2 regions of the Enhydrobacter sp. genome follow, and region 2 is predicted to be linked to the other one. Evidence: riboswitches for the same ligand, from Rfam matches in the RefSeq annotation. Region 2 holds a riboswitch; the other holds the start of a gene.
What was found. A riboswitch is a leader RNA that binds a small molecule or an ion and turns the genes downstream of it on or off. The one in region 2 is predicted to bind cobalamin.
Positions count from the first base shown of each region.

Region 1: it holds a riboswitch for cobalamin, as region 2 does, so the genes downstream of both, OJF58_RS00035 (TonB-dependent receptor) here and OJF58_RS06215 (CbtB domain-containing protein) in region 2, are expected to answer to the same signal.

Region 1 is NZ_CP126889.1:1,159-11,022, reverse strand. It holds gene OJF58_RS00050 (PaaI family thioesterase) at 14-484, opposite strand; gene OJF58_RS00045 (LysE family transporter) at 485-1,117, opposite strand; gene OJF58_RS00040 (hypothetical protein) at 1,128-1,724, opposite strand; cobalamin riboswitch at 1,894-2,080, shown strand; gene OJF58_RS00035 (TonB-dependent receptor) at 2,248-4,326, shown strand; gene OJF58_RS00030 (ABC transporter substrate-binding protein) at 4,422-5,291, shown strand; gene OJF58_RS00025 (iron ABC transporter permease) at 5,288-6,268, shown strand; gene OJF58_RS00020 (ABC transporter ATP-binding protein) at 6,265-7,017, shown strand; gene OJF58_RS00015 (spore coat U domain-containing protein) at 7,293-7,799, shown strand; gene OJF58_RS00010 (fimbria/pilus periplasmic chaperone) at 7,866-8,597, shown strand.
Region 2 is NZ_CP126889.1:1,194,644-1,216,599, reverse strand. It holds gene OJF58_RS06255 (extracellular solute-binding protein) at 94-1,167, shown strand; gene OJF58_RS06250 (iron ABC transporter permease) at 1,175-2,896, shown strand; gene OJF58_RS06245 (ABC transporter ATP-binding protein) at 2,893-3,954, shown strand; gene OJF58_RS06240 (hypothetical protein) at 3,962-4,744, shown strand; gene cobD (threonine-phosphate decarboxylase CobD) at 4,791-5,768, opposite strand; gene cbiB (adenosylcobinamide-phosphate synthase CbiB) at 5,799-6,776, shown strand; gene OJF58_RS06225 (cobyric acid synthase) at 6,760-8,232, opposite strand; gene cobO (cob(I)yrinic acid a,c-diamide adenosyltransferase) at 8,232-8,843, opposite strand; cobalamin riboswitch at 8,890-9,083, shown strand; gene OJF58_RS06215 (CbtB domain-containing protein) at 9,114-9,293, shown strand; gene OJF58_RS06210 (CbtA family protein) at 9,304-9,975, shown strand; gene cobW (cobalamin biosynthesis protein CobW) at 10,087-11,121, shown strand; gene cobN (cobaltochelatase subunit CobN) at 11,135-14,434, shown strand; gene OJF58_RS06195 (precorrin-3B synthase) at 14,431-15,537, shown strand; gene OJF58_RS06190 (precorrin-8X methylmutase) at 15,530-16,159, shown strand; gene OJF58_RS06185 (precorrin-2 C(20)-methyltransferase) at 16,156-16,914, shown strand; gene cobJ (precorrin-3B C(17)-methyltransferase) at 16,911-17,660, shown strand; gene OJF58_RS06175 (cobalt-precorrin-6A reductase) at 17,624-18,406, opposite strand; gene cbiE (precorrin-6y C5,15-methyltransferase (decarboxylating) subunit CbiE) at 18,405-19,646, shown strand; gene OJF58_RS06165 (cobalamin biosynthesis protein) at 19,643-20,026, shown strand; gene cobM (precorrin-4 C(11)-methyltransferase) at 20,023-20,784, shown strand; gene cobA (uroporphyrinogen-III C-methyltransferase) at 20,805-21,566, shown strand; gene OJF58_RS06150 (cobyrinate a,c-diamide synthase) at 21,563-21,956, shown strand, end outside.

The sequences.
Region 1 (9,864 bases), 1.2 Mb from region 2:
CCGAGCCCGCCCATCAGCTCTCGAAGATCAGGCACGTCGTCGTGGCGTGGGCGAGCAGGCGGCCGTCGCGGTCGGTGACGCGGCCTTCGGCGGTGCCGGTGCGGCGGCCGCGCGCCAGCACGGTGCCCTCGGCGCGGATCGTGCCGGTCTGGGGCGTGATCGGCCGCACGAACGAGATCTTGAACTCGAGCGTCGTCGAGCCGAGGCCCTTGTCCAGTGTCGACTGGATGGCGAGCCCCATGCAGCTGTCGAGCATGGTGGCGGCGAGCCCGCCATGCACCGTGCCCGACGGATTGAGATGGCTGTCCCTCGGCTCCGCCGTCGCCACCACGCGCCCCTTCTCCGCCTCGACGATCTCGTAGCCCAGCGTGCCGGCCATGGTGTTGAGCGGCAGTGTGCCGTCGGCGAGCCCCCGGACGAAGGCGAGCCCGTCCATCTCCCGGCGCTTGTCGGCACTGACGGTTCCGTAGGTTCGGCGGTGCATCTACGCTCCGACCGGCTTGCCGGCGTCGGCGAGGATGCGGCCGCCGATCAGGACGAAGGAGGCGCCGGCGGCGCGTTCGATCCAGTGGCGGGCGCGGGCGAAGCGGCGCATCACCGGGGCCGACGACATGAAAAGCGACACGGTCGCGTACCAGGCGAGCGCGCTCGCGACCACAAGCGCGATCATCAGCACCATCAGCCAGGCGGGCGTGCTGGCGGTCACCGCGGTGGCGAAGACGCTGGCGAACAGCACGATCGCCTTGGGGTTGGTGAGCGTCACCAGGAAGCCGAAGACCAGCGCATTGCCGCGCACCGGACCGCGCGCGACGCCCTCGTCGAATGCCGCGGGCTTCGCGCGCAGGAGGCGGATGCCGAGATAGATCAGGTAGGCGCCGCCGGCCACGCGCACGGCCCAGGTGAGCCACTGGTACTCGACCAGCACCGCGGAAAGGCCGAGCAGGCTCAGCGTCGCGTAGAGGCCGAGGCCGGTCGAGACGCCGAGCGTCGTCAGCAAGCCGCCGCGCGTGCCGCGCGTCAGCGAGGACCGCACGACGGCGACGAAATCCGGCCCCGGCAGCAGCAGGGCCGGGATGAAGACGCCGAACACCGGCAGCAGGACGCTCATCGGGTGCATGGCGGCGCGCTCAGGGCTGCTCGACGCGACAATGGACCGAGTCGACGAAAGTGGTGCTGCGCGGACCGTAGACCGCGAAGCCCACGCGCTCGCCGCCCGAGGTGGGCGGCAGCAGGCCGCGCGTGCGCTCGACGGCGCGGCCGCCATTCTCGAACTGGCAGGCGACGACGGGCGAGACGGTGCTGGCCGAGTTGTTGTTGAGGTAGAGCACGGCGCGCCAGCGGCGGCCCGGCGTCACGTGCAGCGAGAGATTGTCGATATCGACCAGCGGCACCTTCGGTCCGGCCGCGATCGGCACCGAGCCGACGCGATGCGTGGGCACCGTCTGGTCGATCACGCCGCGCGCGGCGGCGGCCTGGTTGCGCGGATCGAAGGCGCGGTCGTCGGGCGCGACCGGCTTGCCGTCCTCGCCGACATTGGACGGCGTCCACACCTGGCCGGTCCTGGGATCGCGGAAGGCGGGCTCGCTGGGCATCGGCTGCGCCGTCGCATCGATCTGCGGCCGCGGCGCCTGTGCGTGCGCGGTGCCGGTCGCGCCGGCCATCGGCAGGGCCGCCAGGGCGGCGAGGGACACGAGGGCGATCAGCCGCCGGGGCTCGTCGATCATGTCTTTCGTCTCCATCGCTTCATTGTTTGCCGCGCGACGCGCGATGGCAATCTTCTTCATCGCAGCGCGGGCGGAACTCATCGACAGGGCGGTGTCATCCCCAGCGGAGCGATGACACCATGTGTGGAGCGAGAAAAAGAAGGCGAGCCTTGACGATGTGCATGGCCGCTGCCAGAAAGTGCGCCGTGGTTCCCGCAAGGGATCAAAAGGGAACGCGGTGCAAGCCGCGGCTGCCCCCGCAACTGTAAGCGGCGAGCGCTCGACCGTTGTGCCACTGGAACGTCCGACGTTCCGGGAAGGTGGTCGAGAGCGAGGACCCGCGAGCCAGGAGACCTGCCACGCACCGCGGTCACGCGCGAACGCATCGGGCGGGGTGTCCTGATGGGCTTTGCGGTGACGGATATTGTGCCGCGAGTCCGTCTTGTCGAATCCATCTTCGTCGTCTTTCTTCCGCTTGGCCGGCGCATCTTTGGCCGGCTGTGTGCTGTGGCTGTCGCCTGCCGTCGCGCAGGACGCGGCCGTGATGCCGGAGACGGTGGTCACGGCGACCGGCCGGCCGGAGCCGGTGACGAGCGTCGCCGGCACGGTGCAGGTGATCGATGGCGAGAAGATCACCAGGTCGACGGCCAGGTCGGTGACCGATCTTCTGTCCGAGAATGCCGTCGGCTTCATGAGCCAGTGGACCCAGGGCCAGACCTCGCTCAACATCCGCGGCGGCGCGACGGAAGGGCAGGGTCGCGACTACAAGAGCGAGGTGCTGATCCTGATCAACGGCCATCGCGCCGGCACCGCCAACATCTCCAAGCTCTCGGTCGCCGACGTCGAGCGGATCGAGATCGTGCGCGGCCCGGCCTCGGTGATCTACGGCAGCCAGAACATGGGCGGCGTGGTCAACATCATCCTCAAGACCGGCCGCACCGCGCCCGGCACGCTGGCCGAGATGGACGCGGGCTCGTTCGGCCTGATCGAGGGCAGGCTGCAGAACGGCGGCACCTACAAGGGGGTCGACTGGTATCTCGGCCTCTCCGGCGGCAAGCAGGACGACTATCAGGTGGGCGGCGGCCAGGTCGAGCTCAACACCGCGTGGAGCCGCATGGGTGGCACCGGTGCCGTCGGCTGGCAGATCGACGACGACAACCGCATCGACACGACGATCCGCACCGACGGCGTCTACGGCGCCGGCTTCCGCGGCTCGAGCGCCAACATCTTCGCCTTCGACACGCGTTACAACCAGTCGATCGACGTGAGCTACAACGGCAAGACGCCGGACGGACGCGGCCATCTCTTCGCGCAGGGCTACTACGTCCAGGACGTCGACGACCTCAACAACCCGTCGCCGCTCACCAGCCTGATCGCGCCGCCCGCGCGCACCTTCACCGACCACAACCATCGCCGGATCGACATCGAGGGCGTGCGCGTGCAGCCGCGCTACAGGTTCTGGCCGTCCAACGAGCTGCTGGCCGGCGTCGACTGGGAGCGGAGCTGGATCATCTCGTACCGTTTTCGCGCCGGCGGCCCGGCCGTCACGCAGCTCTCGCCGCAGGACAACAACGAGACCGACAATGTCTGGGCGCTCTACGCCGAGGATGCGCAGAAGCTGTTCGACGATCGCCTGACCGTGCGCGCCGGCGTGCGCCAGACCTGGGGCACGACCTCGCTGCTCGCCACGCCCAACGCGCCGACCCTGATCCCGGGCAGCGTGGACTACCGGGCCACGACCTGGTCGGTCGGCACGACGCTGCAGGTCACAGGCTGGCTGACCGGCCGCTTCGGCGCCTCGAGCGGGTTCCGCGCGCCGACCGCGACCGAGCTCGGCGCCAACTTCACGACGACGCCGATCGGCAACACCATCTTCGGCAATCCCAACCTCAGTCCCGAGACCAGCCATCAGCTCGAGCTGGGCGGCACGATCGCGACGAAGAACGCGCGGCTCGATCTGGCGCTGTTCCAGAACGTGATCAGCAACCGCATCCAGTCGGTGCGGATCTCCTCGCAGGGCGGCGTGGTCGTCTCGCAGTACCAGAACAACCCCGGCGACATCCTGATCCAGGGGCTGGAGCTGCAGGCCGAGGCCGACATCCCGCGGCTGCTGGGCCTGTCGGTGGGCGAGGGCGAGCGCTGGAGCCTCTACGGCAACGGCTACTACAACTTCACCATGACCGACTACGGCGCCGAGCTCACCGGCGCCAACTCGAGCCAGGCCACGCGCATCAACCGCTACGGGCTCTCGATCGGCACGCGCTACGAGCGGCTCGACGGCGAGCTGCCGTGGAGCGTGCAGCTCCTCGGCGTGCTGCGCGGACCGATGTGGTACAATACCGAGGAGGCGCTGTCGCCGGTCTACTTCCCGGGCCAGGTGCGCAACGTGACGGTGTACGAGAAGAGCGCCTTCTGGGTGTGGAGCACGCGCCTCGAGATCGAGCCGCACAAGGGCGTGACCTTCTTCGCCGCGATCAACAACATCCTCGACGTCAACCAGGACCCGGTCTTCATCGCCCTCGACCAGAATCCCTGCCGCGCCAACCTCGCCGCTCAGAACGGCTCGTGCGGCAACTCGATGATGGGCCGCGAGGTGGTGGCGGGGGTGAGGGTGCGGTTTTGATCGCCTCTGTCGGCAGCACAACGACTGTGTCATCCCGAGCGCAGCGAGGGATCTTCGGTCGGCAACTGCCAAAGATCCCTCGGCTTCGCCTCGGGATGACACTGTTCCTCGCGTCTCTCGCATCGCTCGCGCACGCGCAGCCGGTCACGGTGCACGATGCGTTCGGTCGCGCGGTGACGCTCGCGGCGCCGCCGCGGCGGATCGTGCCGATCTTCTCGTCGAACACCGAGATCGTGACGGCGCTGGGGCTGGCCGACCGCATCGTCGGCATCGATGCCTACACGCGCTATCCGCCGCAGGTGCTCGACCGGCCGGCGGTGGGCGGGCGGCTCGGCTTCTCGGTCGATGCGATCGCGGCACTCCGGCCCGATCTCGTGATCGTGACACCCGCGCGCCAGGCCGCGCACCAGCTCGTGGAGCCGATGGAGCGGATCGGCGTGCCGGTCCTGGTGCTGCTGACGCGCAGCGTCGAGGAGATCCTCGCCAACATCCGCCTGGTGGCGCGGATGACGGGCGTGACGGCGCGCGGCGAGGAGGTGGCGATGCAGTTCGCCGACAGGCTCGCGCGCGTCGCGGCGCGCCTCGCAGCCGAGCCGGCGCCGAGCACCATCATGATCACCGGCCGGCTCGGCAACGGCCTGATGCTGGTGGCGCGCGAAGGCACCTATACCGGCGACGCGATCGTGCGCGCCGGCGGACGCTTCGCGCTCGAAGGCACGGCGATGCTGGCGCAGGTCTCGCCCGAGGCGATCCTCGCCGCCGATCCGGATGTCCTGCTGTGGGCGGGCGGCGCGCGCGATCTCGCGGCGCTGATCGCCGAGCCGGGCTGGGCCGATCTGCGCGCCGTGCGCGCCGGCCGCGCCCATGCCGTGAACCGCGCCGAGCTTCTCATCCCCGGGCCGCGCACGGTCGACGGCATCGAGCATCTCGCGGCGCTTCTCCATCCGGCAAGAACGGGGCGATGAGAGCCTGGCCCGGCCTCGCGCTTTGCCTGCTGGCCGCGCTCGCGCTCGCGGCCTGCGCCGGCGCGAGCTGGGCCTCGCCCGCCGATCTCTGGCGCGCCTTCGCCGGCGATCCCTCGATGGCGAGCCGGCTGCTGATCGAGTGGCGCCTGCCGCGCGTCGTGGCGGCGGCGCTGGTCGGCGCGCTGCTGGGACTGGGCGGCGCGATCTACCAGGGCGTGTTCCGCAATCCCCTGGCCGAGCCCTACCTGCTGGGTTCGGCGGGCGGCGCCGCGGTCGGCGCGACGGTCGCGCTCCTGGTGCCGCTCGCGCTGCCGCAAGCCCTGCTGCTGCCGCTGCTCGCCTTCGCCGGGGCCTGGGGCGCCACGATGCTGGTCCTGGGGATCGCGCGCGTCGCGGGCGCGGTCGATGCGGCCGGGCTGCTGCTGGCGGGCGTGGCGATGGCGGCGATCCTGGGCGCGCTGCGTTCCTTCCTGATGCTGGCGCTGTCCGACGAGACGGTGAGCCTGCAGGTGGTGATGAGCTGGGTGCTGGGCGGCATCCAGACGCCGAGCTGGCCGGGCATCGCGCTGCTCGCCGCGATCGCGATCGCCTGCCTCGCGCTGTCGCTGCTGTTCGCGCGCCGGCTCGATCTTCTCGGCCTCGGCGAGACCATGGCGACGGCGTTCGGCCTCGACACGCGCCGCGTGGTGGCGCAGGCGGTGCTGGCCGGGTCGGTGATCGTGGCGGCGGCTGTGGCGTTCGGCGGGCTGGTCGCGTTCGTGGGACTCGCCGCGCCGCACATCGCGCGCTGGCTGGTCGGCCCGCTGCACAAGCCGTTGCTGCCGGCTTCGGCGCTGGTGGGCGCGATCGTGGTGACGCTGGCCGATGCGATCGCCCGCGCCGCCCTGCCGCCGGCCGAGATCCCGCTCGGGCTGGTGACCGCCGTCGCGGGCGGACCGTTCTTCATCCTGCTGCTGGCGCGGCGGCTCAGGGCATGAGCGCGCTTGCCGCCGAGTCGCTGGTCGTGCGCCGCGGCGGCGCGACGCTGATCGACGGCGTGTCGCTGGCGCTGGGGCCGCGCGGCTCGGTGGCAGTGATCGGCCCCAACGGCGCCGGCAAGTCGACGCTGCTGCGCACGCTGGCGGGAATCGCGGCGCCGTCCGCGGGGCAGGTGAGGCTGAATGGCCGCGACCTCTTCCGGCTCGCGAGCCGCGAGCGGACGCGCAGCGTCGGCTTCCTGCCGCAAAGCTTCGAGCCGCATTGGGATCTCTCCGTCGCCGATCTGCTGGCGCTGGGCGCGGCACGGGCCGACACGCTGCCGGCCGGTGCGGTCGAACGCACGAAAAGGGCGTTCGAGCTTTCGGGCCTCGAGGCGCGGCGCTGGTCGACGCTGTCGGGCGGCGAGCGGGCGCGCGTGTTGCTGGCGACCGTCCTGGTGGTCGATCCGCCGGTGCTGATCGCCGACGAGCCGTCCGCCGCGCTCGATATCCGCCATCGGCTGGAGGCGATCCGCACGCTCGCCGCGCGCGGCCGCGAGCGGCTCTCGGTCGTGGCGGTGCACGACCTCGACCTCGCCTTCCGCTTCTTCGAGCGCGTCGTGCTGCTGGCGAAGGGCAGGGTGGTGGCCGACGAGCGCGCCGACCGCCTGATCCACGACCCACGGCTCGACGCAGTGTTCGGCATTCGATTCGAGCGGCTGAAAGTCGATGGAGGGTGGATGCTCGCTTATGGCGAGAGCGTTGCATAAAACGGACGACATGGACCTGGAGGAAGTGGATGTCGTTCACGTGGGCGACGAGAAGTGCAGAAACACTCGTTGCGAAACGACGACGGTCAGATCGTCCGGTTGAGTTGGGGGCCCGGTCGGGGGTGTCAGCCCGTACGATACCGCACAATGAGGCCGTGGCATTCCTGCCACGGCACTTTAAGATTGCTGTCTAAGTGCAGAAAAAGGTATTGCGGCGAAAGTGCGATATATGTTACTCCCCAAACCATTGGACCAGGGTGTTTGGGGTTAATCTCATGATAAGCATATTGCGCAAAGGGTTTATGCGTACGGGCTTGGCGTTGACCGCCATTGCGGCGGTCGGTTTGCCGGCGGAGCTCGCGGAAGCGGCCGGCACGGCGACGGCGACTTTCCAGGTGACTGCCACTGTGCAGGCAACATGCAACATCTCGGCGACCAATCTGGCCTTCGGCACCTATGCCGGGGCGCAGACGGACGCCACTTCCACCGTGACGGTCACCTGCACCAATACGACGGCGTGGAATGTCGGCCTCAACGCCGGAACCTGTGGTGCGACAGTGACCACGCGCTGCATGGCAAACGGCGCGGCACAGCTCAATTATGCCCTTTATCGCGATTCCGCGCGGACGCAGAACTGGGGCCAGACGGTCGGCACCGACACGCTGACCGGCACCGGCAACGGTGCTGCGCAGGCAAATACCGTCTACGGTCGCATTCCGGCCGGCCAGTTCCCCGCACCGGGCGCGTATACCGATACCATCACGGCCACGGTGAGCTTCTAGGCGACACAACTGCCGCTGCGGCCCAACGAGGCCGCGAAGCTCCTTCCCCTCTCGAGGAGCCTGTCGATGAACGCGCTTGCAAGAGTTTTGCGTGCGATGGCGCTCGCCCTCATGGCTGCGCCGCTTGTCCTGGGTTCGGGTGCAGTGTCTGCGCAGGCGCAGGCGCTGACGGTATTGCCTGTGACGATCGAGCTGGCGCCGGGGCAGAAGGCGGCGGTTCTGAGGGTGATGAGCGCGGGTCAGACGTCGTTTCAGGTGCGGGCGTACGGATGGCGCCAGAACGAGAACGGCGAGGTGGAGCTGGACGACACCGACGCGCTGCTGGCCAGCCCGCCTTTGGGGACGATCGCGGCGGGGGCGAGCCAGGTGATCCGGCTGGTGCTGCGGCGCCTGCCGGCCGAGCGCGAGGCGACCTACCGCATCCTGGTCGACCAGATCCCGCCGCCGGCGGCGCCGGGCATCGTGCAGGTGGCGCTGCGTCTTTCGATCCCGATCTTCGTCCTGCCGCAGGCGCGGGTGGCGCCGCACGTGACGTGGCACGTCGAGAGCGCGGGCGGGCAGAGCTTCCTGGTCGGCGTCAACGACGGCACCCGCCATCTCAAGGTGCACGATCTGGCGCTGCGCGCGGCCGGCGGCGCGACGGTGGCGGTGGAGACCAAGAACGTCTCGCCCTATCTGCTGGCCGGCACGACGCGGCGCTGGCGCCTGGCCGGCCGGCCGCCGGGCGGCGCCCTGCGCCTCACCGGCAGCGGCGCGGACGGGGCGATCGACCAGCCGGTTGCCGTGAATGGCCGGTGACGTGGATGGCCGGTGACGTGAATGGCCGGTGACGGCGGGGCGATCCTGCGGGCGGCGCTGGTGGCGGCGATCGTCGTGCTGTCGGCGGTGATGGCGCGGCCGAGGCCGGCGCTGGCCGACGAGACGCTGCTTCTGGAGGTGGTGGTCAACGGCTATCCGACCGGCAAGATCGGCGAGTTCGTGCAGCGCGACGGCGCGCTCTACGCCCGGCGCGACGCGCTGCGCGAGCTGGGCTTTCGCGTCCCCGCGGCCACCGCCGAGACCCCGGACAAGCTGGTGAAGCTCGCCGACCTCCCCGACTTCGCCGCCCGCCTCGATGCGCCGACCCAGACCCTGCACGTCACGGCCGGGCCCAAGCGGCTGCTGCCCGAGCTGCTCGAGGTGGCGGGCACGACGCCGGGCAGCGGCGGCACGGTCGAGAGCGGCATCGGCGCCACCCTCAATTACGACGTCACCGCCAGCTCGACCAATCCCTTGGGGCTCGGCCCCGGCACCCCGGGGGTGGGCAGCGGCCTGTTCGACTTCCGCGCCTTCTCGCCCTGGGGGGTGCTGTCCAACGGCCTGCTGGCCTATGTCGGCGGCAACCCGGCGGGGCTCAGCGGCTATTCGGCGATCCGCCTCGATTCGACCTACGTCTACTCCGACCCCGACGACCTGATGCGCTACCGCGCCGGCGACTTCATCAGCGGCGGCCTCAGCTGGACCCGCCCGGTGCGGCTGGGCGGCGGCCAGGTCACGTCCGACTTCTCGATGCGGCCCGACCTCGTCACCTTCCCGCTGCCGGTGGTCAGCGGCACGGTGGCCGTGCCCTCGACGGTCGACGTGCTGGTCAACGGCAACCGCGTGCTCAGCCGCGAGGTGCAGCCCGGCCCGTTCCAAGTGCCGCAGCTGCCGGTCATCACCGGCGCCGGCACGGTGATGATGACCGTGACCAATGCGCTCGGCCGCCAGGTGACGACCGAGCTGCCGTTCTACGCCAGCGCCTCGCTGCTGGCCCCCGGCCTGCAGACCTTCTCGCTCGAGGGCGGGCTGGTGCGGCGCAACTGGGGGCTGATCAGCAACGACTACGGCGCCGCCGCGGGCGCGGCCACCTGGCGGCGCGGCCTGTCCGACGCCTTCACCGTGGAGGCCCATGCCGAGGGCACCGACGGCGTCTTCATGGGCGGCGCCGGGCTGGTCTGGAACGCCTTCGACCTCGCCGCCGTCAACCTCGCCGCCGCCGTGAGCGGCGGCTCGGGCGGGACCGGCGGCCAGGTCACGGTCGGCC
Region 2 (21,956 bases):
GCCGCTGTCGCGACACAGCGATTGAAGCGATTGAATCGACTGTCGGCGACCTCTAGGCTCCGCTGCCGAAAACAAGCACTCGGGGAGGAGACGATGAAGCTTCTTGCTGCCGCGAGCCTGGCGGCCTGTGCGCTGGCCTGGACGGGGACGGTGTCGGCCCAGCAGGCCAAACTCTGCGACAAGCCGCGCCAGATGGACGGTTTCAAGACCTGCGCCGACGTCGCCAAGGCCGAGGCCGAGGGCGCCTTCGTTCTCTACTCGACCGATCCGGATGCCGGCCAAGCCAAGCTGCTGGCCTCCTTCAACAAGGCCTTTCCCAACATCAAGACCAACTATGTGCGCCTGCAGGCCGGCGCGCTCTATGCCAAGCTCCTGTCCGAGCGCCAGGCCAAGTCCTACCTCGTCGACGTGATCCAGCTCTCCGACATGGGTATGATCCTCGACTTCCAGAAGCGCAATGGATTCACCCAGTACATCTCGCCCGAGATGGCCGCCTTCAAGAAGGAGTACAAGAGCACGCCGGAAGGCTACTGGACCTGGGGCTCGGTGATCATGGCGGGCCTCGCCACCAATCCCAAGGTCGTGCCGACGGCCGAAGCGCCCAAGAAGTGGGAGGACCTGCTTGATCCCAAGTGGAAGGACGGGATCAGCGTCAAGGTCTCGAACTCGGGTCTGCAGCACGGCGTCTGGTACACGCTGAAGCCGATCCTGGGCGACGACTACTTCAAGAAGTTCGCCGAGCAGAAGCCGCGCGCCTTCGACTCCTACGTCCAGCAGTACGGCCGTCTGGTCGACGGCCAGGACAAGGTCATCATGGGCGCGCAGTATTCGGGTTATCTCGAGTTCAAGGCCAAGGGAGCACCGCTCGACTTCGTCTTCCCGGCAACCGGCGTGCCGACCGTCCCGGAGACCTACGGCATCGTGGCCGACGGGCCGCATCCCAACGCCGCGCAGCTCTTCATGGACTGGTTCCTTTCGCCGGTCGGGCAGAAGGCGCTGTCGGAAGCGCTGCTGCTGCACTCGCCGCGCGACGACGTGCCCCCGCCGGCTGGCGGCGTTCCGCTCAAGGAGATGAAGCTCCTGGTGCCGGCCGACTGGACGGCGTTCGAGAAGGATCGCCCGTCCTTCGCGAAGCAGTGGAATCGCATCGTCGGCGCCCGTCACTGAGCCGCCTTTGACGGCGATCACCGACTCAGGCGTCGCCCAAGCGGCCGGTCGTCCCGCCCGCAACTGGCAGCCCGTCGTCACCGGCGCCGTCGTGCTGGCGGTGGCCCTGCTCATCCTCCTGCCGCTGGTGTTCCTGGTCGAGGAGTCGCTGAACGTCGGCGACGCACTCGCCTTCCCGCCGGAGGAATACGGCATCTCGAACTATATCGAGATGTTCGACGAGGACCTCTACATCCTCACCAATACCGTGAGCATCGCGGTGATGGCGACGGTGATGGCGATCCTGATCGGCTTCACCCTCGCCTGGATCCTGACGCGCACCAACGTGCCGGGCCGCGACAGCCTCGAGCGGCTGCTGGAGCTGCCCTACTACATGACGCCGCTGGTCGGCGCGCTCGCCTGGGCCGTGCTGGCCGCGCCCACGAGCGGCTTCTTCAACCAGCTCTGGCACTATGTCGGGGGCGGCGGCGACATCGTCGACGTCTATTCGAAGTTCGGCATCGCTTGGATCATGGCCCTGTTCGAGGGAACGGTGGCGTTCGTCATGATCTCCGCCTCGATGAAGTCGATGGACCCGGCGCTCGAGGAGTCGGCGCGTGTGATGGGGGCGAGCAAGCTGCGCACGGCGCTCACCGTGACCTTGCCGCTGGTCATGCCCGGCGTGCTCGGCGCCACGCTGTTCGTCTTCGCCGAGATGCTGGGCTCGTTCGCGGCCGCGCTGGTGATCGGCATTCCCGCCCGCATCTACGTCATCACCACCTCGATCTGGGAGTCCACGCTCTCCTATCCGCCCGACTACGGGCGGGCCGCGGCGATGGGGCTGGCGCTGTTCGTCGTCATGTTCGGGATGCTCACCTTCTATCGCTGGATGGTGAGGCGCGGCAGCTTCGCCACCATCACCGGCAAGGCGTTCCGCCCGCGCACCATGGACATGGGGCGGCTCTCCTGGCTGCTGCTGGGCGTGTGCCTGCTCTATATCTTTCTTGCCGTCGTGCTGCCGATCGGGGCGCTGATCCTGACCTCGCTGCAGCGCTTCGCGACCGTCATCCTGAGTCAGGCCGAGTTCACGCTGGCCAACTATCGTATGGCGCTGGGCCTCGGCCCGGTGCGCACGGCGCTGTTCAACAGCCTGACGCTCGGCCTCGGCGTCGCGACGGTGGGCGTGATGGTGATGGCGCTGATCGTCTGGACGATCTACCGCTCGCAGCTCAGGGGCCGCGGCGCCATTGAGTATCTGGTGATGTTCCCGCAGGCCGTGCCGCGCATGGTGTTCGGGCTAGCGCTGCTCTGGGCCTGGCTCAACATCCCGATCCCGATCTACGGCACGCTGTGGCTGCTGGCGCTTGGCTACTTCACGGTCATGCTGCCGCTCGGCGTGCGTACGCTCGCCGGCGTCGTGCTGCAGATCGACAGGAGCCTCGAGGAATGCGCCCGCGTCTGCGGCGCGAGCTGGGGCTATCAGATGCGCAGCGTGACGCTGCCGCTGCTGCGGCCCGGCATTCTCGCCGCGTGGCTGCTGATCTTCATGGCCTGCGTGCGCGAGCTCGGCGTTTCGGTGTTCCTGATGGGCCCCAACGCCAAGGTGATCGCGCCGTCGATCGTGTCGGCCTTCGCCTCGAGCGGCACCGAGCTCACGGCGGCGATGGCTCTCATTCAGACGGCGAGCGTGATCGTGGCTCTCATCATCCTCTTCCGCCTCACCCGCGGCATGACGAAGGAACTGGCGTGATCCGGATCGAACTCGAGGACCTCGTCATTCGCTACGGCGACATGACGGCGGTGAACGGCGTCAGCTTCACCGTGGGCCGCGGCGAGCATCTGACGCTGCTCGGCCCCTCGGGCTGCGGCAAGACCACGACGTTGCGCGCGATCGCCGGTCTCGAGCAACCTGCCAGCGGCAGCATTCGCATCGATGGCCAGCCGATGTTCGACGCGACGGCGCGCAAGAACGTGCCGGCCGAGCAGCGCGGCGTATCCATGGTGTTCCAGTCCTACGCCGTATGGCCGCACATGAGTGTGTTCGACAACGTCGCCTACGGCCTCAAGGTGCGCAAGCAGAGCAAGGCCGACATTGCGGCCAACGTCGACCGTGCGCTGGGCCTCGTGCAGATGCGGCATCTCGCCGACCGCGCCGCCTCGAAGCTGTCCGGCGGCCAGCAGCAGCGCGTGGCGCTCGCCCGCGCAATCGCCTTCTCGCCCAACGTGGTGCTGTTCGACGAACCGCTTTCCAACCTCGACGCCAAGCTGCGCGCCGAGATGCGTGTGGAGCTGCGCGATCTGCAGCGCCGGCTCGACATCACCTCGGTCTATGTCACGCACGACCAGGAGGAGGCGCTCGCCATCTCCGACCGGGTGATCGTGATGAATGTCGGCTCGATCGAGCAGATCGGCACTCCCGAGGACATCTACAATCGGCCGATGAGCCGTTTCGTCGCCGACTTCGTGGGCTCGGCCAACATCCTGAAGGGCCGGCTGACGGGATCGGACGTCTTCGAAGCCGAAGGGGGAGCCACGCTGCGCGTCAACGGCGCCACCACGGCCCGCGGCGACTCGGGCGAGGTGGCCGTACGCACCGCCTATATCGATCTCGTCGCCCGGCCCGGGGACAATCAGCTCGCGGGAACCGTGCGCCAGCGCATGTTCCATGGCGACTTCGTGCAGTACATCGTCGAATGCGCCTGCGGCCGTCTGATCGTCCGCCGCCCGCCGACCAATCTCCTGGACGAGGGCGCCCCCGTGACGCTCTCCTTTTCGCCCGAGCATACCGTGCTGCTGCGCTCAGGATGACGCAGAAATGTCCGACAGAAAGGTCATGGCATCTCTTCATCAGGCATGGGTGGCGCTGCAGCCCAGGCTAAAGATTTTGGAGCCAGTGCAGTTCTCTTCTGACCATTGGTCCCTCGTTGAGCGCATGCACGAAGATTTCAATGACCGCGAAGTGCATACTCACTTGCCCATGCCTATTGCCCGCTTCCGTGAGGAAGCAAGGAAAGCGATCTACGAACACGCGAAGCAGTTCAACGGTGTCAACACCGTCTATGTCAACGACGCCTGGTTCGTAGAAAAGTTTGTCGCCGGTACTCCCGACACGATGGCGGCCTACGTGCGCCTCTTCAATGACGATGTCGATGAGATGATGGGCGTCCTGATCCCTTCTGCGCGGTATCGCAAAGAGCACTATGCGTATGGCAAATTTACAGTGCCCGAACCGCATGGTCTGCATACCGACCATAGTGCAGAGGATCCGGATGCCGCCGGAGAACCAATCTGCATAGCCCGGATCGAAACTCTGGGTACGCACTATGTTGCCGGCGATTACAGGGCACATGACTCCCAAACGCGAAGCATGCTCAAAGCTTTGAGGTATTGGGTTGCTGTTCCCGAGGGTGAGCCAGAAGCCATTCTCGATGAACTGTTGGAACGGGAGACAATTAAGACCATCCCGGCAAATCTTGTCATGCTGATGGTCGCTGGAAACAGTTCGGACAACGCGCAAATCACACAACATATCGCCGCGAGACCGCCCAATGGCGGACTGCACTCGGCTTTTTTTCAGAGGCAGTATAAGCTCATATAAAAATTTGCGCGTTGGTGCTGGCACCGGTCGCAGCGCGGTACCCGACTCAAATGCCAAGGGCGGCGGCGAGTCGGCGAAACGCCATATCGCTTCCCGGCAGGCCGAAGCGCAGCCAGTGCGGCTCGTGAGCGAAGGCCCGGACATGAATGCCCTGCTGTCCTAATCGCTCGACGATACCGGCTGCGTGCGGATGCCGCGCCAGGCGGAAAAGCGGCGTGCCGCCGAGTAACGTAAATCCCGCCTTCGCAAGCATGGCATCGAGCCGCGAGCTGTCCTCCTTCAACCTTGCCGTCGTCGCGCGGAACCAGGCATCGTCGGCGAGCGCGGCGCGGCCGATCGCGAGCGCCGGGCCAGAGACGGGCCAGGGTCCGAATTCCGTGCGCAGCCGGTCGGCGAGGTCGGGTCGGGCGATGGCAAAGCCCAGCCGCAGGCCCGCGAGTCCATAGGTCTTGCCGAAGGAGCGCAGCACGACCGCGTTCGACGGCAGGTCGCGCGCAAGGCTGGCAGCGGCGGGCAGGAAGTCGACGAAGGCTTCGTCAACGACGAGCATCGCGTGCCGCGTCGCGAGCTCGGCCACAGGCAGCAGCCGGCCGGTGGGATTGTCGGGATTGACGACGATCGCGACGTCATGGCCGTTGGCGCAGGCGAGGTCGCTCACGACCGTCACGTCGTGGCCGTGTCGCCGCCAGCAAACCTCATGCTCCTCGTAGGTAGGCCCGACGATCGCGACCCGGGCCTGCGGCACGAGTCGCGGCAGAAGCTGGATCAACGCCTGCGTGCCCGGCGCCGCGACGATGGTCGCAGGATTGTGGACCTCGAAGCGCCGCGCCGCCGCAATGCGGAGCGCCTGCTCGTCGGCCCGGCCCGGCAGGCGCGACCATGCCTCGGCGGCGACGGCTTCGACGGGATAGGCGGTGGGATTGATGCCGGTCGAGAGGTCGAGCCACGGCTCGGGCGCCTGCGGAAAGCGGCGGCGGGCCAGGTCGAGGTCGCCCCCGTGCACGACTTTTGCGTCTTGTTTCACGTTGGCAACCGCCATGATAGGCACAGGATCATGTTCGTCGGCCTCGCCCTTCTTGCCGCCGCGATCGAGGCGGCTGTCGGCTATCCCGACCGCCTGTTCCGCGCAATCCGCCACCCGGTGACCTGGATCGCGCGGGTCATAACATGGGGCGACCGGACGTGGAATTCGGCCGGCGACTCCGATCTCCAGCAACGCCTGCAGGGCGTGGCGCTGCTTCTGCTGCTGGTGGCGGGCAGCCTGCTGACGGGGCTTCTGATTTCCGCACTCCTCCATCTCGTGTTGCCGGCGATCGTGGCGTTCGTCGTCCTGGCCGTGCTGGCGAGCACGTTGCTGGCGCAGCGCAGCCTCGATTCGCACGTCGCGGCGGTGGCCGAAGCGCTCGAGGGCAAGGGACTGGCGGCGGCCCGCGCGGCGGTGGCGATGATCGTCGGGCGCGATACCAAAGATCTCGACGAGGCGGGCATAAGCCGTGCCGCCATCGAAAGCCTGGCCGAGAGCTTTTCCGACGGCGTGGTCGCGCCGCTTTTGTGGATGGCCGTCGCTGGCCTGCCAGGTGCGCTGGCCTACAAGGCGATCAACACCGCCGACAGCATGATCGGCCACAAGACGCCACGCCATCTTCATTTCGGCTGGGCCGCGGCGCGCGCCGACGATCTCGTGAACCTGCCGGCCTCGCGGCTCGCCGCGCTCTGGCTGGCCCTGGCGGCGCTGCTGCGGCCGGGCCTCTCGGCGCGGCAGGCGTGCATGGCGGCGTGGCAAGACGCGGGGCGGCACGATTCGCCCAATGCCGGTTGGCCGGAAGCGGCCATGGCGGGCGCTCTCGGCGTGCGGCTGATGGGGCCGCGCAGCTACGACGGCGAGCGGGTCGACGGTCCCTGGCTGGGACGCGGCAGGACCATCGCCACGGCGCGCGATATCCGCAGCGCGCTTTCGCTCTATCGAACGGCGTGCGGCCTCCAGATGGCGGTGCTGCTGCTCGTGCTGCTCGCGCTTATCCTGACGATGTGAGGTGCGGGATGCGCGCGAGCGCCAGCAGGCGGTCGCAATCGATGTGCGCCTCGACATGTTCGGCCAGCAGATCGAGCGTCGCCTCGAGGTCGGCTTCGTAGTCGAAGGGCGACGCCATGCCGCCCAGGCGCTGCAGCCAGTAGCGGCGCTGGCGGTCGTCGGTCAGCAGGCCGTGGATGTAGCAGCCGGCGATGCGGCCATCGGCGCTCACGGCTCCCTGATCGTGCCCGTTGTCGAGTCGCAGCAATGGCCGGACGGCACCGGTGGTGCGGCCGACATGCATTTCGTACCCCTTGAACGGCACGCTGCCGGCAGCCGTCTCGCCGGCGACCTCGACCAGCACCTTGCCGCCTTCCAGCACGGTGTCGACCGGCAAGAGGCCCAGTCCCGCCGCCGTGTCGGGCGGACCTTCGATGCCGTGCGGATCGGCGACGCTGCGGCCCAGCATCTGATAGCCGCCGCAAATCCCCAGCACATGACCGCCGCGTCGGACATGCGCTTCGATATCGATGTCCCAGCCGCTGTTCCGGAGCGCTGCGAGATCGGCGATCGTCGCCTTGGAGCCCGGCAGGATGACGAGTGCGGCGTCGCCCGGAAGCGCCTCGCCCGGCCGCACGAAGACGAGGTTCACCGACGGCTCCAGTCGGAGCGGATCGAAGTCGTCGAAATTGGCGATGCGCGGATAGGCAAGGACTGCGATCTTCAGGCCCTGGCCGCGAGGCGCCGTCGGCAGGCCCAGCGCATCCTCGGCCGGCAGGCGGTGCGCGGCGTCGAAATGGGGCACGAGGCCCAGCGCCGGCCAGCCCGTCTTCGCGGCGATGACCTCGAGGCCGTCGCCGAACAGCGAGGGATCGCCGCGGAAGCGGTTGACGATGAAGCCCACGACCGTCGCCGCATCGGCGGGATCGATCACGGCCTTCGTGCCGACCAGGCTGGCGATCACGCCGCCGCGGTCGATGTCGCCCACCAACACGACGGGTACGTCCGCCGCGCGCGCGAAACCCATGTTGGCGATGTCGCCGGTGCGCAGGTTCACTTCCGACGACGAGCCGGCGCCTTCCACCAGCACGAGATCGGCCTCGAGGGCGAGTCTGCCGAAGCTGTCGAGGACGGCGCACAGAAGCCTTGGCTTCATCGCCTGATAGTCGCGCGCTTTGGTGGCACCCGCGACCTTGCCCTGCACCACGACCTGCGCTCCGGTCTCGCTTTGGGGTTTCAGCAGGACCGGGTTCATATGGACCGTTGCCGCTACCCGCGCGGCGCGGGCCTGCAGTGCCTGGGCGCGGCCGATCTCGCCGCCATCGGCCGTCACCGCGGCGTTGTTCGACATGTTCTGCGGCTTGAAGGGCCGGACGCGAAGCCCGCGCCGCGTGAAAGCGCGCGCGAGGCCGGTCACAATCAGCGACTTGCCCACATCCGAGCCCGTGCCCTGGATCATGAGGGCGCGCGCCGCCATCAGAACTCGATGCCCTCCTGCGCCTTCACGCCAGCGGCGAAATGATGCTTCACCGGCGCCATCTCGGTCACGAGATCGGCGGCCTCGACCAGCTCAGGCTTGGCATTGCGGCCCGTGACGACGATGTGCTGATCGGTGCGCCGGGCCTGCAGCGCCGCCACGACCTCCTTCACGTCGAGATGGTCGTATCGCAGCGTGATATTGAGCTCGTCGAGCACGATCAGCCGGATCGACGGATCGGCCATCAGCTTCCGCGCCGCGGCCCATGCCCGTTTTGCCGCGTCGATGTCGCGGGCGCGGTCCTGTGTCTCCCAGGTGAAGCCCTCGCCCAGAGTATGCCATTCCACCTGATCGCCGAACCGCTCGATCGCGGTGCGCTCGCCCGACTGCCACATCCCCTTGCCGAACTGCACCACGCCGCAGCGGAAGCCGCGGCCAAGCGCGCGCAGCATCAGGCCGAATGCCGCCGTCGACTTGCCCTTGCCCTTGCCGGTATGCACGATCAACAGGCCCTTTTCGATCGTCTTGCCGGCCACCTCGGCATCCTGGACCGCCTTGCGGTGAGCCATTTTGGCCTTGTGCCGCGTCTCTTCGTCGTTTGCCGTCGTCATGCGGCCAAAATGGACGGCAAAGCCCTTGTCAGCAAGCCGGCCGGCCCTTATCAAGCGGGGCGACGGTTCCCCACGGGGATCAAAAGGGAACGTGGTGAAGGGCGTCGACGCCCCAATCCGCGGCTGCCCCCGCAACTGTCATCGGCTAGCCAAAGGCCTGCATACCACTGGGAAACCGGGAAGGTGGCCTGCGGCGAAGATCCGAGAGCCAGGATACCTGCCGTCGCTTTCTGCATTCGGATCGCCGGAGGGGCGGTCGAGGAGGATGACATGGCAAGCACGTCCATACCGGTAGCCGGATCGACCGAACGACAGGAAACCCTCAGGGCGGCCCTGGTCGCTGCTGTGCTGGGCACGGTGTTGGTGTTCCTTGCCGGCTTCGCCCAGCCCCAACTGCTCCACAACGCGGCACACGACGCGCGGCACAGCTTGAGCTTCCCCTGCCATTGAGGCTGCCGGAGTGCTTGCAAGGATTTTGTCGGTGGGCCTTCTCGCCGGCCTCGTGGCGGGGCTGCTGGTCGCCGCCCTTCAGCAGGTGACGACGACACCGCTGATCGTCGCCGCGGAAGTCTTCGAGACGGGGCACGGCGCTCATGCGCACGGGGGGCATGACGAAGGCTGGAAGCCTGCCGACGGGCTTCCGCGTCTTTTTTACACATCGCTCGCGACCGTCGTGACCGCCGTCGGCTTCGCCCTCCTGCTGGTCGCGGCGATGGCTGCGGTCGGCGAGCAGATCGACGAACGCCGTGCCCTGGCGTGGGCCGCCGCCGGCTTCGTCGCCTTCGGGCTTGCCCCTGCCGCCGGTCTGGCGCCGGAATTGCCCGGAAGTGCCGCCGGAGATCTCGTCGCCCGGCAGGTCTGGTGGGTCGGGACGGCCTGCGCCACGGCGGTCGCCATCTGGATGTTCCTCAAGACGGACAGGGCTTTCCTGCGTGTCGTGGCGCTGGCCGTGCTGCTGACGCCTCACCTCATCGGCGCGCCGCGGCCGCACGACCTCGAGAGCAGCGTGCCGCCCGAAATCGCAGCCCGGTTCGCGGCGCTGTCGCTGGCGGTCCAGGCGTCCCTCTGGTTGCTCATCGGAGTCACGGTCGGCCTGCTGTGGCCGAGGCTCGCGCGCCGGCCGGCGCCTTGACGCCATGCCTCGACGCGAAGCCGGCTCCATGAGCGTGCCTGGCGTCACGGTGTTCGTCTGCGGTCCCGTTGCCCGTGTTTCGCCTGTTCCTCATCCGGAGTCCGTAGAACAATGACCTCGTTCGCCAAGGTGCCGTGCACCATCGTCACGGGCTTTCTCGGGGCCGGGAAGACCACGCTCGTGCGCCATGTTCTGGAGAATGCCCACGGCCGGCGGCTGGCGGTGATCGTCAACGAGTTCGGCGACGTCGGCATCGATGGCGAGATCCTGAAGAGCTGCGGCGTCGAGAGCTGCCCGGAGGATGCGATCGTCGAGCTCGCGAACGGCTGCCTCTGCTGCACCGTCGCCGACGACTTCGTGCCGGCCCTGAAAGGCCTGCTCGACCGTCCCTCGCCGCCCGATCACATCGTGATCGAGACGTCGGGTCTCGCTCTTCCCAAGCCGCTGGTCAAGGCCTTCAACTGGCCGGAGATCGCCTCGCGCGTCACCGTCGACGGCGTCGTGACGGTGGTGGACGGGGCGGCCGTCGCGGCGGGCCGCTTCGCCGACGACCCCGACGCCATCGCCCGGCAACGCGCCAACGACCGATCGCTCGATCACGACAATCCGCTCGAGGAAGTGTTCGAGGACCAGCTTCTCTGCGCCGACCTCGTGATTCTGAACAAGGCCGACCTGATGTCCGTCGAACAGCGTCAGGCCGTCGTCGGCGAAATCGGCAAGACGCTGCCGCGGGCGGTGAAGGTCGTCGAGGCCGAGAACGGCCGGGTGCCGGTCGCCGTGCTGCTGGGTCTTGGAGCCGGTGCTGAAGCCGATCTCGCCCGCCGCCCGTCGCATCATGACGCCGAGGGCGAGCACGACCATGACGACTTCGACACCTTCATCATCGACCTGCCCTCGTTCGACGGACCACAGGTCCTGATCGAGCGCCTGAGGAAGGTGGCGATGGCGCACGACATCCTGCGGGTGAAGGGGTTCGTCGACATCGACGGCAAGCCGATGCGGCTTCTGGTGCAGGGTGTGGGCGCCCGGTTCCAGCATCAGTTCGACCGCCGCTGGGCTGCCGGGGAAGCACGGCAGGGACGCCTCGTCGTGATCGGCGAGCGGGGTCTCGACAGGGCGGCGATCGAGGCGCTGGTCGCAGGCTGACGGGAAACAAGGCATGCACGTCCTCGCGACACAGCTTGCGACCCTCGACGAAGCCGACGTCGCAATCGATCTCGGCCAGTCGCCGGCCGAAGTCGTCGTGCTGTCCTTTTCCGACAGCGATCTCTCCGCCTTGGCCGCAGCGTGGCAGCAGGAGCCGGAGTCGCTCCCGACCCTTCGGCTGGCGAATCTCAAGCGGCTGTGTCATCCCATGTCGGTCGATCTCTATGTCGAGAAGGTCGTGGCCAGAGCGCGCGCGGTGATTGTGCGCTGCCTGGGTGGGCTCGACTACTGGCGCTACGGGCTGGAGCATGTCGCCGACGCCGCGCGCGAAAACGGTATCTTGCTCGCGGCGCTGCCCGGTGACGATCGGGCCGATCCGCGGCTCGCGTCGATGTCGACCTTGCCTGCCGACAGGCTTGCGGTGCTCGATCGCTTTTTCCGCGAGGGCGGTCCCGACAATCTGCGGCAGGCTCTGCGCTGCGTCGGATCGATGCTGGGCCGCGACATGGACTGGTCGCCGCCGGTGCCGGTCGGGCCGATCACCGTTCTCGGCAACAGGGAGGACGATCGCCCGGCAGCGCTGATCGTCTTCTATCGGGCGAATCTGCTGGCGGGCGACATGGCGCCGGTCACGGCGTTGATGGAGGCGCTCGATCGCCAGGGTCTTGCGCCGCTTGCGATCGCTGTCGGCAGCCTCAAGGACCGAGCCATCGAAGCCGAGCTGGCGCGGCTGATCGAGACGCGGCGACCGGCGGTCATCCTCAACACGACGGCCTTCTCGGCATTGCGCGAGGACGACACGACCGTGCTCGACGCCGCCGACGTGCCGGTGCTGCAGGTCGTGCTGTCGGGCAGCGCCAGGGCGGCGTGGCGCGAATCGGGACGTGGACTCTCGCCGGCCGATCTTGCGATGAACGTGGTGCTGCCCGAGCTCGACGGCCGGCTTTTGACGCGTGCGGTCTCCTTCAAGGCCGAGGCACCCATCGATCCGCGTCTCGAATTCGCCGCGATCCGGCACGCGCCCGAACCGGACCGCATCGACTATGTCGCCCGGCTCGCGGCTGCCTGGACAAGGCTGCAACGCATGCCGCGTGGCGAGCGCAGGGTCGCGCTCGTATTGTCGGACTATCCGGCGCGCGGCGGACGAACCGGCTACGCGGTCGGCCTCGATACCGCGGCCAGTGCCGACGAGATCTTGCGACTCCTGGAGCAGGAAGGATACGGAACGTGCCTTCCGGCTGGCGGCGTCGCCGCGTTTCTGCGCGCTCCATCGCAGCACATCGAGATCTCGCTCGGCTTCTACACGAGGTGGCTCGCGACCTTGCCGGAAAGTCTGCGGACGGCACTGCGCGAGGCCTGGGGCGAGCCGGCAGAGGACTTCCGGCTGCCTGTCCTGCGCTGCGGCGAGGTGCTGGTTCTGCTGCAGCCGGATCGCGGCAGCGCGGGCGATCGCAAGTCGGGATATCACGACACCGGCTGCCCGCCGAGCCACGCCTATATTGCGCTCTACGCCTGGCTGCGCGAGATCGGGAACATCGATGCCCTTGTGCATCTCGGCACGCACGGCACGCTCGAATGGCTGCCGGGCAAGGCGCTGGCGCTTTCGGGGGAATGCTGGCCGGAAGCCGTGCTGGGGCCGATGCCGGTGATCTATCCCTTCATCGTCAACAATCCCGGCGAGGCGGTGCAGGCCAAGCGCCGCCTGGCGGCCGTCACCATCGGCCATCTCACACCGCCACTCGGCACGGCCGGCCTGCACGGCGCACTGGCCGAGATGGAAGGCATCATCGAGGAATATGCGGCGGCCGACGGCCTCGATCGCCGGCGCCTGCGCCATCTCGAGGAGGAGATCGTGGAGCGCGCCTGGAGTAACGGCCTCGCGGCCGATTGTGGCCTGGTGCGCGGCGAGCCGGCGCGGGCCGCCATCGCCAAGCTCGACGCGCAGCTTTGCGACATCAAGGAGCTCAGCATCCGCGACGGCCTGCACATCTTCGGACGGGCGCCCGATGCGGAAGCGGCCGCCGCATTGTCGCAAGCGATCAAGGTGCCCGAAGCAATGTTGCAGGACTGTGCCGCAACGGAGCGACGCGGCCTGCTGGCGGCGCTCGATGGCCGCCGCGTGGCGCCGGGGCCGGCGGGCGCGCCGACCCGCGGCCGCGCCGACGTCCTGCCGACCGGCCGCAACCTCACCTCGATCGATCCGCGCGCGATCCCGACACGGACGGCCGCCGCCATCGGCATGCGTGCGGCCGACGAGGTCGTGCGTCGCTACCTGCAGGATCATGGCGACTATCCGCGCGCACTGATGATCGATCTCTGGGCCTCGGCCTCGCTGCGCACCGGCGGTGACGATCTCGCCCAGGCGCTGGCCTATCTCGGCGTGCGTCCGACTTGGGACAGGAACTCGAGCCGTGTGATCGGCATCGAGGTGATGCCGCTGGCCGCCCTCGACCGCCCGCGCATCGACGTCACGCTGCGCATCTCGGGGCTGTTCCGCGACATCTTCGAGACGCAGATCGCGCTGTTCGACATGGCGGTCCAGCGCGTCGCCGCGCTGGACGAGGAGGCAGCGGACAATCCGCTGGCCGAGGCGCGGCGCAACGGAGCCGATCTCGCCCGCGTGTTCGGCGCGGCGCCCGGCGACTATGGCGCACGCGCAGGCGACCTCGCGCTCGACGGCAACTGGCAGACACGCGAGGAGCTGGGGACGGCCTACCTTTCGGCCGTTACCCATGCCTATGGCGGGCCCCGGTCGATGCGCGAGGCAGGCGACGATTTTCGTGGTCGCGTGGCCGCCGCTGACCTTCTCGTTCATCCGCAGGACGATCGCGAGCGCGACCTCCTCGATGGCGACGGCGTCGCCGACTTCGCCGGAGGTTTCGCGGCGGCGGCGGCGCTGCTCGACAATGCGCCGGAGCTCTACCACCTCGATACGAGTCGTCCGGAAGCACCGAAGGCGCGACGGCTTGCCGAGGAGATCGCCCGCGTGGTGCGTGGCCGGCTCACCAATCCGCGCTGGATCGCCGGCATGCTGGCGCATGGCCATCGCGGCGTCGCCGAGATCGCGCAGGGCGTCGATGCGCTCTATGCCTTCGCGGCGACCGCGCGGGCGGTGCCGGCGCATCTGTTCGACGCAACGCATGTAGCCCTGATCGCCGACGAGAATGTCCTGACGGCCATGCTCGACAGGAATCCGGCGGCCACGGCCGCCATCGCGCTCCGCCTGAAGGACGCCCTCGCACGTGGCTTGTGGGTGACGCGCCGCAATTCCGTCGAGGAAGAGCTCAAGCGCGTGCCGGGGAGCAGATCGTGAGCCTGGCCGCGACCATCGAGATCAAAGGATGGTGCCCGGGGGCGCTGCGGCCGATGGAAAGCGGCGACGGGCTCCTCGTGCGGGTGAAACCCTGGGCCAGCGCGCTGACGCTCGCCCAGGCCGGCGGCCTCGCGGCGATCGCGGAGCGCCTGGGCAACGGGCATATCGACCTCACGCGGCGCGCCAATCTGCAGCTTCGCGGTGTCGCGGCGCAGTCGCTGCCGGAGCTTCATCGTGCCCTCGGCCAGCTCGGCCTGCTCGACCCCGACGCCGAGATCGAGGCGGCGCGCAACATCATGGTCGGACCATTGGCCGGTGCCGAAGGGCGCGCCATCGCAGCCGCGTTGACCGAGGCCCTTTCGGCCGACCGCCGGCTCGCCGCCGGACTGCCGGCCAAGTTCGGCTGGCTGGTCGACGCACCCGGACCGCTGTCCATCATCGGCGAACGGGCGGATGTCGCCCTCTGCCTTCTGCCGGAGGGCGTGGCCCTGCGTGTCGCCGGCCGATGGCTGGGCCTTGCCAGTCGCGACCAGATCGTCTCGTGCCTGCTTGCGGCGTCTCGGACCTGTCTCGACGGCCGGCCGATGCCATCGCTTGCCGGGATGGATTCCGTTCCGGTTCCTGGTCGGCAGAGGTTGGGCCGGATCGGCGATGCCTTTGGAATCGCCGCGCCCTTCGGCCGGCTCGAAGCCGGCCAGCTGCAGGGGCTCGTCGCCCTTGCCGCCAAGGCCGGCGCCTCGGAACTGCGCCTGTCGCCGTGGCGCGCCGTCTATCTCGATGCCGAGATCGAGGGCGCAAGTGCGCTTGGCCTGATCGAGGATGGCGAGGATCCCCTGCTGCGCATCGATGCCTGCCCCGGAAGTCCAGCCTGCCGCGCGGCGAGCGTCGATGCGCGCCGTGACGCACGGCGGCTCGCGGCGTGGGGATTTGCCGGCACTCTTCACGTCTCCGGGTGCGCCAAGGGATGCGCGCGCTCGGCGCCGGCCGACCTGGTGCTGGTGGGCGGCGACGGTCGCTACGGGATTGTGCGCAATGGAACGGCCCGCGACAGGGCGCAGCGCACCGTCGAGCCCGGCGAGCTGGCGACGGTGCTGCGTGGCTGAGCGACCCTATATTCGCGACGGCGCCGAGATTTATCGGCGGTCCTTCGCCATCATCCGCGCCGAAGCGGATCTGGCGCGCTTCGCGCCGGCCGAGGAGCGCGTCGCCGTGCGCCTCATCCATGCCTGCGGCATGGTCGAGATCGCACGCGAGATCGTCATGTCGCCGACCTTTGCCGACAACGCACGCTGGGCGCTGATGGGCGGCGCGCCGATCCTCTGCGATTCGAAGATGGTCGCCAACGGCGTCACCCGGGCCCGCCTGCCGGCGGCCAACGATGTGGTCTGCACGCTCGACGATCCTGCCGTTCCCGAGCTTGCGCGCAAGATCGGCAACACGCGCAGCGCGGCGGCGATGGAGCTGTGGCGCGACAGGCTGGGTGGCGCCGTGGTCACGATCGGCAACGCACCGACGGCGCTCTTCCGCCTGCTCGAGATGCTCGACGAAGGCGTGCCGCCGCCCGCCGCCGTGATCGGCCTGCCGGTGGGATTCGTCGGCGCCCGGGAATCGAAGGAGATGCTGGCGGCGGACCGCCGTGTGCCCTTCCTGATCGTGAGGGGTCGCAAGGGCGGCAGCGCCATGGCCGCCGCCGCGCTCAACGCGCTCGCGAGCGACGTCGAATGACGAGCCTCGAGAGCCTTGCCGGCACGGCCCGGGGCGGCACGCTCTACGGCATCGGCGTCGGGCCGGGCGATGTCCGCTACCTCACGCTGCGGGCCGCGGGCCTGGTGCGCTCGGTCGATGTCGTGGCGTTCTTCGCCAAGCGTGGCCTGGAGGGCAATGCGCGTCGGATCGCCTCGCCCCTGCTCGCGGCCGGCCGGCCGGAACTGCGATGCGAATATCCAGTGACCGATGAAATCCCGGCCGAGCATCCGGAGTACCGGGAAAAGATCGGCCGCTTCTATTGCGAGACGGCCGCCGCGCTCGCGGCGCTGTTGAGCGAGGGCAAGTCGGTCGGGCTGCTGGCCGAAGGCGATCCCTTCTTCTATGGCTCGTTCATGCACATGTGGCGTCGCCTCTCGCCCGAGTTCCCGATCGAGGTGGTGCCGGGCGTCACGGGCATGTCGGGCTGCTGGACCCGCGCCAACCTGCCGATCACCTGGGGCAACGATACGCTTGCGGTCCTGCCGGGGACGCTTGACGAGGCGCAGCTCGTAGATCGGCTGCGCAGCACCGATGCCGCGGTTATCATGAAGGTGGGCCGTCATCTCGACAAAGTGCGGCGTGCCGTCGGGGCGGCCGGGCTCCTGCAGCGCGCGGTCTATGTCGAGCGCGGCACCATGCATGACGAGCGCGTCGTGCCGCTCGCCCAATGCCGCGAAGCCCAAGGTGCCTATTTCGCGATGGTGCTGATTCCCGGCGAGGGGCGGCGGCTGTGACGGGCTCGCTGGTCATCGTCGGCACAGGGCCCGGCAAGCCGGAGCTGATGACGCCGGCGGCCGGGTCGGCGCTTGCCAGGGCGACCGATCTCGTCGGCTACGCAGCTTATCTCGACCGCGTGCCGGCGCGGCACGGTCAGCGCCGGCACGCCTCGGACAATCGCGTCGAGCTCGAACGCGCGCGTCATGCCTTGATGCTCGCCGCGTCCGGCCGAGATGTCGCGGTCGTGTCGGGTGGCGACCCCGGCGTGTTCGCCATGGCGGCCGCGATCTTCGAGGCGGTCGAGGCTGGTGATCAGGCATGGCGGTCGCTCGACATCCGCGTCGAGCCGGGGGTGACGGCGATGCTGGCGGCGGCGGCGGAGGTCGGCGCCCCGCTCGGCGGCGATTTCTGTGCAATCTCGCTGTCCGACAACCTGAAATCGTGGGCGACCATCGAGCGACGGCTGAAGGCGGCGGCCGAGGCCGATTTCGTGATCGCTCTCTACAATCCGGCCTCCCGGGCGCGGCCGCATCAGCTTGGGCAGGCCTTCGCGCTGTTGCGCACCTTGAAGGCGGCAACGACACCGGTGCTGTTCGTGCGCGCGGCAGGCACGAGCGAAGCGAAGGTCATCGCCTCGGATCTCGCGGAAGCCAATGCATCGGTTGCCGACATGCGCACGCTGGTTATCGTGGGCGCCAGCACGACGCGCTGCGTCGGTCGCTGGATCTATACGCCGCGCAGCGAGCGCGAAGCGGCGTCATGAAAATGCCGCTCCAGCCACGCGACCGCCTCGGCGGCACTTCCAACGATATGGCCGCGGGGCTTGTGCGGGCGCTCGATCATGATCACGGGCAGGCCGAGGGCGCGGGCGGCCTCGATCTTGGCATAGGTCGCCGTGCCGCCGGCATTCTTGGAGACGAGAATCTCGATCCGTTCGTTCTTCAGCAGGCGCTCCTCGGCATCCCGGTCGAACGGCCCGCGTGCCTGCAGGATTCGCAGATCGGGCGGCAAGCCTGCCGGACTGGGCGGCTCGATCACGCGGGCGAGATAGTGGTGCTGCGGCGCGGCGGCGAACGCCGCGAGTTCCTGGCGGCCGAGGCCCAGGAACACCCGGCTCGGCCTGGATCCCAGAGCCAGGGCAGCCGCGGTCGCCGTCGAAACGGCCTGCCAGCGGTCGCCGGCGTGCCGCGTCCAGGGCGTGCGCACCAACGATGCGAGGGTCACGCCAGCGCGCGAGCAGGCGGCAACGGCATGGGCCGACATCTGGTCGGCATAGGGATGCGTGGCGTCGATCACGGCCTCGATGGCCTGCCCGCGGAGAAAATGCACGAGCCCGTCGACCCCGCCGAAGCCGCCGATGCGTGTGGCGATCGGCTGGGGCTTCGGCGTCGAGGTGCGGCCGGCCAGCGACAGGGTCGCCTCGAACCGCGCATCGCCGGCCAGCAGGCGCGCGAGAGCGGACGCTTCCGTCGTGCCGCCCAGGATCAGGATGCGAAGAGCTGTGGCCATGGCCGCTGAGCGCGCAACCTGCCCGCCGAGACCATGGCTGTCCATCATCGGCATCGGCGAGGATGGCGTCGCGGGCCTGTCGCCGGTGGCGCAGCGGCTCGTCTCCGGGGCCGAGCTGGTGGTGGGCGGCAAACGCCACCTCGCGCTGGCCGACAGCCTGATCCAGGGCCGTCGGCTCCCTTGGCCGAGTCCCATCGGCATGGCGTTGCCGGAGATCGAGAACCATCGTGGAAGGCCGGTGGCGGTCCTGGCGAGCGGCGATCCGTTCCACTACGGCGTCGGCGACATGCTGATGCGCGTTCTGCAGCCGGGCGAGATGGTCTGCCTGCCGCAGCCGTCGGCCTTCAGCCTGGCGGCGAGCCGGCTCGGATGGTCGCAGCAGGAGGTCTCGCTCGCCAGCCTGCACGGCCGTGCCCTGGAAGGGATCGTGCGCTGCCTGCAGCCCGGCGCGCGGATCCTTGCCTTGTCATGGGACGGCACCACGCCGGCCAGGCTTGCGCAGTTCCTCGCCAGGCGCGGCATGGGCGGCTCGACGCTGACCGTTCTCGAGCATCTCGGCGGACCGAAGGAGCGGGTGCGTGACACGAAAGCAGAATCGTTCGATCTCGGCGACATCGCGGCCCTCAACACCGTCGCGCTCGAAGTGTCCGCTTCGCCCGACGCGGTGACCATTCCGTTGTCTCCCGGTCTCGACGACGCGCTGTTCGAGCACGATGGTCAGCTCACCAAGCGCGAGGTGCGCGCAATCACGCTGTCGGCCCTGGCGCCGCGCCAGGGCGAGCTTCTGTGGGATGTCGGCCTTGGCGCCGGCTCGATTGCCATTGAATGGCTGCTGCGCCATCCGTCCATGCGAGCAATCGGCATCGAGGCTGACGCGGCGCGGGCGGCACGCGCTGCCCGGAATGCGGCGACGCTCGGCACGCCGGACCTCAGGATCGTGCAGGGCCGCGCGCCGGAGGCACTGGCCGACTTGTCGAGTCCGGATGCGGTGTTCATCGGCGGTGGTCTCTCCGATGTTCGCGTTTTCGATGCGGCATGGGGAGCGCTGAGGCCCGGCGGACGATTGGTGGCCAATGCCGTCTCGCTCGCGACCGAGGCGCGGCTGATCGAGCTCTTCGGGCGCCACGGCGGCGAGCTGGTACGTCTCGAAGTGGCACGCGCAGGCGGGGCGGGCGGGGGCAAGGCTTTCCTCTGGCGCCCCGCCGCGCCGGTCGTCCAATGGCGCGTGAGCAAGCCATGATCGTGGCCGGTGTCGGCGGTCGCAGCGGCGTTTCGGCCGACGAGATCGAGCAGGTGGTGCGCATGGCGCTCGATATGTTCGAACTGCCCGCTGCGCGACTCAGTGCCTTTGCGACCGAGTCGGCGAAGGCAGCGGATCCTGCCTTCGTCGAAGCCGCCCGGCGAATCTCGGTGCCCCTGCGCGCCTGCACGCTCGACGAACTCGACCGCGTGGCGGGCCGGGTGCTCACGCCCTCGAAGCTGGTGCTGGAGACCAAGGGCGTGCCCTCGATCGCCGAAGCATCGGCCCTGGTGGTCGCCGGCCGGAACGCGCGTCTTCTCGGCACACGCGTGGCAACGGCGTGCGCGACCTGCGCGATCGCCATCGGAGACGGCCGATGACGGTCCATTTCATCGGCGCCGGGCCGGGCGCGCCCGACCTCATCACGGTTCGCGGCCGCGACCTGATCGGCCGCTGCCCGGTCTGCCTCTACGCCGGCTCGCTCGTGCCGAAAGCGCTGCTCGAGCATTGTCCAGCCGGCGCCCGCATCGTCGATACCGCACCCCTGTCGCTCGACGAGATCGTCGCCGAGTGCCGGCGGGCCAACGATGCACGCCAGGACGTGGCGCGGCTGCATTCGGGCGATCTCTCGGTGTGGAGCGCGCTCGGCGAGCAGGTTCGGCGGCTCGCGGCCGAGGGCATCCCCCATACGGTGACGCCGGGCGTGCCGTCGTTCGCCGCCGCCGCCGCTGCGCTGGGCCGCGAGCTCACCCTGCCCGGGCTCGCGCAGACAGTCGTGCTGACCCGCACCTCGGGGCGCGCCTCGGCCATGCCGGCCGGCGAGGACCTCAGGGCCTTCGCCGCCACCGGAGCGACGCTCGCGATTCATCTTTCCATCCATGTGCTCGACAAGGTCGTGGCCGACCTGCTGCCGTTCTACGGCACCGATTGCCCGGTGGCGGTGGTCTACCGTGCAAGCTGGCCGGACGAGCGCATCGTGAGCGGCACGCTCGGCACGATCGCGCCCGAAGTCGCCAAAAGCCCGATGGAGCGCACAGCGCTGATCCTGGTCGGCAAGGTCCTGTCGGCGCAGGATTTCCGCGACAGCGCGCTCTATGACGCGGCCTATCAGCGACGGTTCCGCGGCAGGGGCGCATGAGCCTGCCGGGCTTTCCTCCCATGCCCGACTTCTTGCCGGGCGAGGTATGGCTGGCGGGTGCCGGTCCCGGCGATCCGAGGCTGCTGACTTTGCTTGCCCTGCATGCGCTCGCCACGGCGGACGATATCGTCCACGACGCGCTGGTCGATCCACGGGCGCTTGCCCTGAAGCGCGCCGAGGCCGAGTTGATTTCCGCGGGCAAGCGCGGTGGCCGGCCTTCGCCGAACCAGCGCGACATCAACGAGATCCTGATCGAGCGCGCCAGGCTCGGTCGCCGTGTGCTGCGGCTGAAGGGCGGCGATCCCTTCGTGTTCGGCCGTGGCTGGGACGAGGCCTTGGCCCTGACGGCCGCGGGCATTCGCTTTCGTGTCATTCCGGGTATCACGGCAGGCTTGGCCGCGACCGCGCTCGCCGGCATTCCGGCAACGACGCGCGAGACCAACCATGCCGTCGTGCTGGCTGCCGGCCATCGCGCTGACGGCAGCTCGACGACCGACTGGGCGGCGCTGGCAAGGCTCGGCCAGCCGATCATTCTCTACATGCCGATGAGCCAACTGCCGGACATCGTGGCGGCGCTTCAGCAGGGCGGCCTGGCGAAGGAGACGCCGGCGGCGCTGCTTCAGTCGGCGACGACCGACAGTGAGCGGGTGGTGGAGAGCACACTCGGCGCCCTGCTGGACGACGCCCGCAGGAACGGCATCGGCTCGCCGGCCATCCTGGTGATCGGCAGCGTGGTCGGCCTGCGACGGCAGCTCCTGCCCCGTCTCGCCGGCTGGCAATGACGCCCGGCCTGGTCGTTGCGGGCGTGCGCTCCGGTTCGGGCAAGACGACCGTGACCCTGGGCCTGATGCGGGCGCTCGGCCGACGCGGACGCGCCGTGCAGCCGTTCAAGTGCGGCCCCGACTATATCGATCCTGCATTCCATGCCGTCGCGGCAGGCCGACCGAGCTTCAACCTCGATACCTGGGCGATGACGCCGGCACGGGTGGCCGACCTCGTTGCGCGCCATCCCGCGGACATCGCCATCGCCGAGGGCGTGATGGGCCTGTTCGACGGCGTCGCGGGCCGCGGCGCCACGGCCGATCTCGCGGCCCTGCTGGGATGGCCGGTCGTGCTGGTGCTCGACGTGAAGGGCCAGACCGAGACCGCGGCCGCGATCGCGGCCGGCTGCG